2 regions of the Roseovarius sp. CH_XMU1461 genome follow, and region 2 is predicted to be linked to the other one. Evidence: riboswitches for the same ligand, from Rfam matches in the RefSeq annotation. Region 2 holds a riboswitch; the other holds the start of a gene.

Region 1 (4,021 bases), on a different contig from region 2:
ATCTGCTGAGCACCGGCAGCGCCCGGCCCGATGAAATCCTCGCCGTGACCTTTACCAACAAGGCGGCGCGCGAGATGAAACATCGCGTGGCCGCCCATCTCGGCGAGGCGGTTGAGGGGATGCGCTGGCTCGGCACGTTCCATTCGATCTGCGTCAAGCTGCTGCGCCGTCATGCCGAACTGGTCGGCCTGAAATCGAATTTCACCATTCTCGACACCGACGATCAGCTGCGCTTGCTCAAGCAGTTGGTGCAGGCGGCGGGGATCGACGACAAACGCTGGCCCGCGCGTCAATTGGCCGGGGTCATCGACCAATGGAAAAACCGCGCCTGGACGCCCGACCGGGTGCCGGCCAGCGAGGCCAGCGCCTATGACGGCAAGGGTGTGGCGCTCTATACGCTCTACCAGACCCGTCTGCGCGAATTGAACGCCGTCGATTTCGGCGATCTGCTGTTGCATATGGTGGTGATCTTCCAGAGCCATCAGGACATTCTCGACCGCTATCAACGCTGGTTCCGATACATCCTCGTGGACGAGTATCAAGACACCAACGTGGCGCAATATTTGTGGCTGCGGCTCTTGGCGTCGGGGCATCGCAACATCTGCTGCGTGGGCGATGACGATCAGTCGATCTATGGCTGGCGCGGGGCAGAGGTGGGCAATATCCTGCGGTTTGAAAAGGATTTTCCCGGCGCGCATGTGGTGCGGCTCGAACAGAATTACCGCTCGACCGCGCATATTCTTGCGGCGGCGAGCGGCGTCATTGCGGGCAACAAGGGGCGGCTTGGCAAGGAGCTCTGGACCGAGGCCGAGGGTGGCGAGAAGGTGCGGCTCATCGGCCATTGGGATGGCGAGGAAGAGGCGCGCTGGATCGGCGAAGAGATCGAATCCATGCAGCGCGGCACGCGCGGGATGCGGCCCATCGGCCTCGACGATATGGCGATCCTCGTGCGGGCCAGCCACCAGATGCGGGCCTTTGAGGATCGGTTCCTGACCATCGGCATGCCCTATCGGGTGATCGGCGGGCCGCGCTTTTACGAACGTCTCGAGATCCGCGATGCGATGGCCTATTTCCGGCTGGTGGTGTCGCCGAGCGATGATCTGGCCTTTGAGCGGGTGGTCAATACGCCCAAGCGCGGGCTGGGTGACAAGGCGCAGCAGAAAATCCAGATGACGGCGCGGGAAAACGGCGTGCCGCTTCTTGAGGGCGCGCGCCTTCTGCTTGAGCAAAAGGGCCTTGGCGGCAAGGGCGGGGCAGAGCTTGGCCGGTTTGTCGAGAACATCACGCGCTGGGGGCGCATGGTGGGGGATGAGGCGATCAGCCATATCGAGCTGGCCGAGATGATCCTCGACGAGAGCGGCTATACCGAGATGTGGCAAAACGACAAGACGCCCGAAGCGCCGGGGCGGCTCGAGAACCTCAAGGAATTGGTCAAGGCCTTGGAACAGTTCGAAAATCTGCAAGGGTTTCTCGAGCATGTCAGCCTGATCATGGACAATGAACAAGAAGAGGCAGGCGAGAAGGTCAGCATCATGACGCTGCACGCGGCCAAGGGGCTCGAGTTTCCGGCGGTGTTCCTGCCGGGCTGGGAGGATGGGCTGTTTCCGTCGCAAAGATCGATGGATGAAAGCGGCCTCAAGGGCGTCGAGGAAGAGCGGCGGCTGGCCTATGTGGGGATCACCCGGGCCGAGGAAATCTGTACGATCTCCTTTGCCGGGAACCGCCGCGTCTTTGGCCAATGGCAAAGCCAATTGCCGTCGCGGTTCATCGACGAACTGCCCGAAGAGCATGTCGAGGTTCTGACGCCTCCGGGCCTTTATGGCGGCGGTTATGGCGCGGCTGGGATGGGGGTCACGGGCGATATCGAGAGCCGCGTGGCGGCGGCCGATGGCTATAATTCACCGGGCTGGAGACGGCTGCAGGCGCGGGCGAGCGAACGCCCGATCAGCCAGCCGCGCGAGAGCAAATCGAGCGTCATCGACATGCAGGCGAACAGCTCGCACACCGTGGGCGAGCGCGTGTTTCACCAGAAATTCGGCTATGGCACGATTTCCGGGATCGAAGGCGACAAGCTCGAGATTGCCTTTGAAAAGGCCGGGGTGAAAAAGGTCGTGGCGCGGTTTGTCACCGGGGCCGAGGATATTCCCTTCTAAGCGTTCAATTTTGCCGCAAATGTCGCAGGCTTGGGTCGCATCGGTGCTTTTCCGATGGGCGGATCCGCGCTAGGCTAAAGCTCTCAGGGTGCCGTCCTCGCAAGGGGCCGGAGAATTGGGAAGCCGGTGCAAGTCCGGCGCTGCCCCCGCAACGGTAAGGAGGGGTGGTTGGGCGATATGCCACTGGGCCGCGAGGCCTGGGAAGGTAGCCCGATCACAGGCCAGATGGCCGTCCACCAAGCCCGGAAACCAGCCATGAGACAACGTCAGAACCGCGGGGGGCGGCATCGGCGCAAGGCCTTGGCGCTAAGCCCTTGTCTTTGCTCGGTTTCCCTCTGCCCCATCCGGCCCGGGGTGTGGCCGGGGAGTATCGAAGACATGAGCATGACACGCATTTTGAGCGGGTTGGAGATGTGCAACGCACGCGGCGATGAGGCGCAGGCGGTGGCACGGCTTGGATTTCTGGAATGGGCCTTTACCGAACCGGGGCAGGTTACTGCAGAGACGGTTAAGGATGCGTTACGTCACCCGGCGACCAAAGCGCCGGGGAGTGCGGCGGCGCGGGCCTTTGTCGATTATCTGCGGCAGGCGGTGACCCCGCTGAGCGCCGGGCGGGCGCGGCGCGGACGGGCGCGGGCACTGCACTGAACAGGTGCGACATGCCGGGGGCGTTCAGCCCTCGGCGAGATGTTCGGCGGTGTAGTCGAAGAGCGATTTGACCTCTTCGGGCAGGGCTTTTTTCCCAGTGAACCCATAGAGATATCCCGCGATCCTATGCTGGCGCACGGCGAGCGGTTCGTTGAGGTCGAGCGCGTAATATCCGATCTGTTGATAGTAGAGAATTCGGGCGCGGATGTCGGCCTCTTCGTCCTCGTAGCCGTGGCGGAGGAACATGGCGCAGATGGCCTCTTGGCGGGTGCGGTCGTTGCGGGCCACCATGTCATGCACGCGGGCGTCGCGGCGCGACCATTCGCGGATGGCAAAATCGACGCGGTGGTTGAAAAACCGGTCGTCGAGAAAGCAGCGGAAATAGAGCGCCACCGCCTCGGTGATGGTCTGGGCGGGCAGGGTCGTGTGCCGGATAAGATGCGCGGTATTCGTTTCTTCCCAATGGGTTAGAAGCGCCTCGAGCAGATCTGTCCGATCCTTGAAATACCAGTAGAAGGACGAGCGCGACACGCCGAGCCGGTTGGACAGGGTGAGGATCTTGACCTCGCTGACCCCGTCTTCGATCAGGATGGCGCGGGCCGCTTCGAGCCAGTCGTCGCGGGTGGCTTTGACATGCGTTGGCTGGCTCGTCTCGGCGCTGTCGTCGGGCATGATTGTCCTGTCAAATGGAGGGTCGGTAACCTGTCGGTATTGCGTCGGTAACACGACAGTGGCGATTTCGGAAGCTGATGCGGGGCGCAGGGTCAGCTTTCGGGCGGTGCGCCCCCGGCCTCCGAAAGCCGCGCGACGCGCTCGCGGAAGGCGGCGAGCCGGTCGGCCGGTCCGACATCTTCGGGGGCGTCATGGACGATCTCCTGCCATTTCGCGGTGGCGCGGGTCGAGGCGTCGAGGCTGCCGCGTTCGGACCATGTGCCGAAATTCGACCAATCGCCGATCATCGGCGCGTAGAACTCGGTCTGATAGCGTTCCATCGTGTGGCTGGCGCCAAAGAAATGCCCGCCCGGCCCGACCTCTTCGAGCGCCGCGAGACCGATGTCGTCGGTGCTCGCCTCGGCCCCGGCGCAGAGCTCGGCCACCATCTGAAGCACTTCGATATCGGTGATGAGCTTTTCATAGCTCACCGTCAGCCCGCCTTCGAGCCAGCCGGCGGAATGGATGATGACCGTGGCCCCGGCGAGGAAACAGCCCCAATTGCCGAA
Region 2 (4,021 bases):
GCCCGGCTATTCGATGCCGCCGCGTGACGTGATGGCAGGCTATGGCGTCATGGTTCAGGAAATCTGCGAGGCCCTGAACGACGCCCCGAGCCATGTGTTCCTGCAGGGGGGCGTCGGCGGCCTTGCGGCCGGCGTGGTGGCTGGCCTGCGCCAATATTGGGGCGACGCCTCGCCGCGTGTGGTCATCGTCGAACCCGAACTCGCCGCCTGCCTCTTCGAGAGCGCCAAGACCGGCAAGGCCACCAATGTCACCATCGAACAGGAAACGCTGATGGCCGGGCTCTCCTGCGGCGAACCGTCCGAGATGGCCTGGGAAATCCTCGCCGAAGAGGCCAGCGATTTTCTCACCATCCCCGAGGCTCTCGTCGCCCCGAGCGTGCGGTTGCTGGCACGTCCGCTGGGCGGTGACCCCACCATTGAAGCGGGTGAAAGCGCCGTCGCCGGGCTCGCCGCGCTGATCGCGTCGCGCCAGGATGCCGCTTTGTCGGAAAAGCTGGGGCTCAACAGCACCTCCCGGGTGCTATTGATCGGATCCGAAGGGGTCACCGACCCGGCGATCTTCGAGATGATCATGGAGGGGCGAGATGCAGCCTAATACGCTCGACAGAGGCTTTCCCAACGCGGAATTCGAAGCCAGAACCAAACGCGCCCAGGCGCTGATGGCCAAGGACGGGCTCGACGGCCTGCTGCTGATGACCGAACCCGAGGTGCGGTATTTCACCGGTTTCCAGACCCTCTTCTGGCAGAGCCCGACCCGGCCCTGGTTCGTCTTTGTCCCGGCCGAGGGCAAACCCGTGGCCGTGATCCCTGAAATCGGCGCCGAGCTTATGCGGCGGTCCTGGCTCGACGAGGTGCGGACCTGGTCGGCCCCCGTGCCCGAGGATGACGGCGTTAGCCTTCTGACAGAATTGTTGATGCCGCTCGCCCGAGCGAAGTCCCGTTTGGGGGTGCTCAAGGGCCATGAAACGCTGCTTCGGATGCCGTTGGGCGACTGGGAACGGCTGCTCGCCGCCCTGCCCGGGCTCGAGATCGCGGATGCCACCGGGCTTGTTCAGGGGCTCCGCATGGTCAAGACACCCGCCGAGATCGAAAAGCTCGCCCATATCTGCGCTATCGGCTCGGCCACCTTCGAGCAGGTTCCCGAAATGGTGAGCGAGGGGCTTCCCTTCGAAGAGCTGTTCCGCCGCTTCCGCCGCGAAGCGCTGGCGCAGGGCGCGGATGACGCCCCCTATGTGGTCGGCGCAGCGGATCAGGGAGGCTATGCCGATTGCATCTCGCCGCCTTCGCGCCGCCCGCTGAGCGCAGGCGATGTGCTGATGCTCGACACCGGCTGTGTCTGGGATGGCTACTACTGCGATTTCGACCGGAACTGGGCCATCGGCCACGCCGATGACAATGCCCGACGCGCCTATGACGTGCTGTGGCGTGCCACCGAGGCCGGGCTCGACGCCGCGCGGCCGGGCAATAGCTGTCATGACCTGTTTTCCGCCATGACCGCAGTCATTTCCGAATTGGACGACAGCGGTGGTGACATCGGCCGGCTAGGTCACGGGTTGGGCATGCAATTGACGGAACAGCCCTCGCATATGGCCGGCGTCGACACGTTGCTGCAGGAGAACATGGTGCTGACCTTGGAGCCCTCGCTCTCCTACGGGGATGGGTGGATGATGGTTCATGAGGAAAACATCGTCGTGACGCCCGAGGGCGGCCGCCTCCTGACCAAACGCGCCGCCCCCGAACTGCCGGTGATCTGATCTCGGCGGGGGGCGGGAAACTGGCCCCCGTTGGATTTGGGCAGCAGCCTGAATAATGGCTCCCCGGCCATCAGGCCAAGCTTTTATTATTGAGAATAATGATGGCTCAGGCTTAGCAGCCCCAGGAGGGGCTTGTGATGAGACAGCCCTGTCGCTCAAGACCTCCGTCCGATCGGCGCATTTCATTCTAAGCACGCATGTCGACTGCTTATCGGCGATGCCTCTGTTTAGCATCTGCCACAGGCCCAGCTCGGGCCCTCCAAAGGTGCAACCGCTTGATTCCGTCTTCCCTAGGTTGATGATCTGCGATATAGCATTTCGCACTTCGGTCTGGATCATCGTGATCTGGATAATAGGGAATACGGTGCGGCAAGATCTGTGATCTGCCAAGGCCGTAACTGCCCCCGCAACTGTAAGCGGTAAGCGAAGTCGGAAATTGTCACTGCTGTGAACACCACAGTGGGAAGACCCGACCGAGCCTCGACCCGCGAGTCAGGAGACCTGCCGAAGGGATCACCCAGTCCGGGCGCGGGGCGCGTCATGGCCTACGGACCTTCCGTCGTGGTGGCATTTGCACCGCTGACGGTTTGTTTTCTTCCGTCAGTTAATTCAACGACTGCCGCGATTGTCGCGGTTGGAGGATTAATTATGACACGCTATTCCATAGCGCCCTTAACGGCGAGCATTGCTGTTTTCGCAGCTCCGGCCTTTGCACAGGAGCTTACCTTTAATCTTGAGCCGATCATCGTTCAAGTTTCCTCTCTGTTGCCTGTCGAACAGACCCATACCGGCGCAAATATCGAGATATTGGAAGGGGCTGAGGCGGGGCAGAACGACACCCGCGTGATCGACCGGCTCGCACGCCTTCCCGGTGTGAACCTGATCAGTAATGGTGGCTTGGGGGCGCTGAGTACGATCCAGGTGCGCGGGTTGCCTGCGCGTTATGTCGGGGTGCACATCAATGGTATTGATGTGTCCGACCCATCGGGCACACAAAATCAGTTTAACTTTGGCGGGTTCACCGCTTCTGGGGTCGAACGTATTGAACTGCTCAAAGGGTCGCAGTCGGCTATTTTCGGATCGGAGGCGATTGCCGGTGTCGTCAATATCACGACCTTTGAGCCTTCCGAGCTCGGCTTTTCAGGCCGCGCGCAAGCGGAGGCCGGCAGTTTCGATACCTACAGTGGATCGTTGAGCCTCGGACATAGAACCGAGCGCGGCTTTGTCGCCCTCAGCTATGGGCGTATGGAATCGGAGGGAATCTCAGCGCAGTCCTTCAATACGGAAAATGACGGGTTCGAACAATCCACGCTTCACCTCACCGGGGAATATGTCGTTACCGATGCCGTCACGGTGGGCGGCGCTTTGCTCTATCGCGATGGTCGGAGCGAGTTTGATCGCTCCGCCTTCGCGCTGGATTCGTCTGGAACGTTGTCCTCGAAAGAACGCGGTGCGCGCCTTTTTACCGAGCTCAATACGGGGGCGATCACGCATACGCTCAGCTATGCCTATTTCGATATCGACCGCAAAGATCCCGGTGGCGCGACCCCGCGGTTCAAAGGCGAACGCTGGTCGCTTTCCTATTTGGGCAGCGCCCAACTGACCGCGTCGGCATCGCTCAATCTTGGTCTCGACCACACGCAGGAAGAGGTCAATTCCGGCACGGTCCGTGGCTCTGAAGACAATACCAGCATCATGGCTGAGCTGTTGATCAGCCCGTCAGATCAGGTCGATCTGTCAGCCTCGTTGCGTCACGATGAAAACTCGAGCTTTGGTGGTCAGGTTACGGGGCGCCTGACGGCTGTTTACCGCCCGCAGGACGATCTTGCGGTACGTGCTTCGGTCGGTACGGGGTATCGCGCGCCCTCCTTGTACGAAAGATTCAGCGCCTTCGGCGACCCATCTTTGCAGCCCGAGCATAGCTTGAGCTATGAGCTCGGCGTCGAAAAGACATTCGTTGGGCGCGGCTCGATAAAGGCAACCCTGTTCTATACCGATGTCGAAGACCTGATTGATTATGACCCGGCCGCTGTCGCCTGTGGCAGCGGCTTTGGTTGTTACAATCAGGTGCCTGGCACAACCACCTCTAAGGGGATCGAGCTGTCGGGTCTGTACTCGATGTCAGAACGGTTTTCGCTCTATATGGCCTGAGCGTGTTGCACAAATCGTTTCCGATGCGTAGCTGGTCCTTTGATTTGACTGCGGGATGCTGGGATGCCTTTCAAATTCAACGCGTCGCGGCGGGATAAGTTTGCGAAGGCAAAGTA

The links. A riboswitch is a leader RNA that binds a small molecule or an ion and turns the genes downstream of it on or off. The one in region 2 is predicted to bind cobalamin.
Region 1: linked by a shared signal. The riboswitch ahead of WA237_RS15180 (hypothetical protein) and the one ahead of WA237_RS17140 (TonB-dependent receptor plug domain-containing protein) in region 2 are both predicted to bind cobalamin.

What each region holds. Positions count from the first base shown of each region.
Region 1 is NZ_JAYMDV010000005.1:189,915-193,935, forward strand. Features, by position in the region: gene WA237_RS15175 (ATP-dependent helicase) at 1-2,153, shown strand, start outside; cobalamin riboswitch at 2,223-2,425, shown strand; gene WA237_RS15180 (hypothetical protein) at 2,538-2,801, shown strand; gene WA237_RS15185 (TetR/AcrR family transcriptional regulator) at 2,826-3,473, opposite strand; gene WA237_RS15190 (trimethylamine methyltransferase family protein) at 3,566-4,021, opposite strand, start outside.
Region 2 is NZ_JAYMDV010000009.1:34,450-38,470, reverse strand. Features, by position in the region: gene WA237_RS17150 (diaminopropionate ammonia-lyase) at 1-595, shown strand, start outside; gene WA237_RS17145 (M24 family metallopeptidase) at 585-1,754, shown strand; cobalamin riboswitch at 2,064-2,277, shown strand; gene WA237_RS17140 (TonB-dependent receptor plug domain-containing protein) at 2,403-3,905, shown strand; gene WA237_RS17135 (IS5 family transposase) at 3,969-4,021, shown strand, end outside.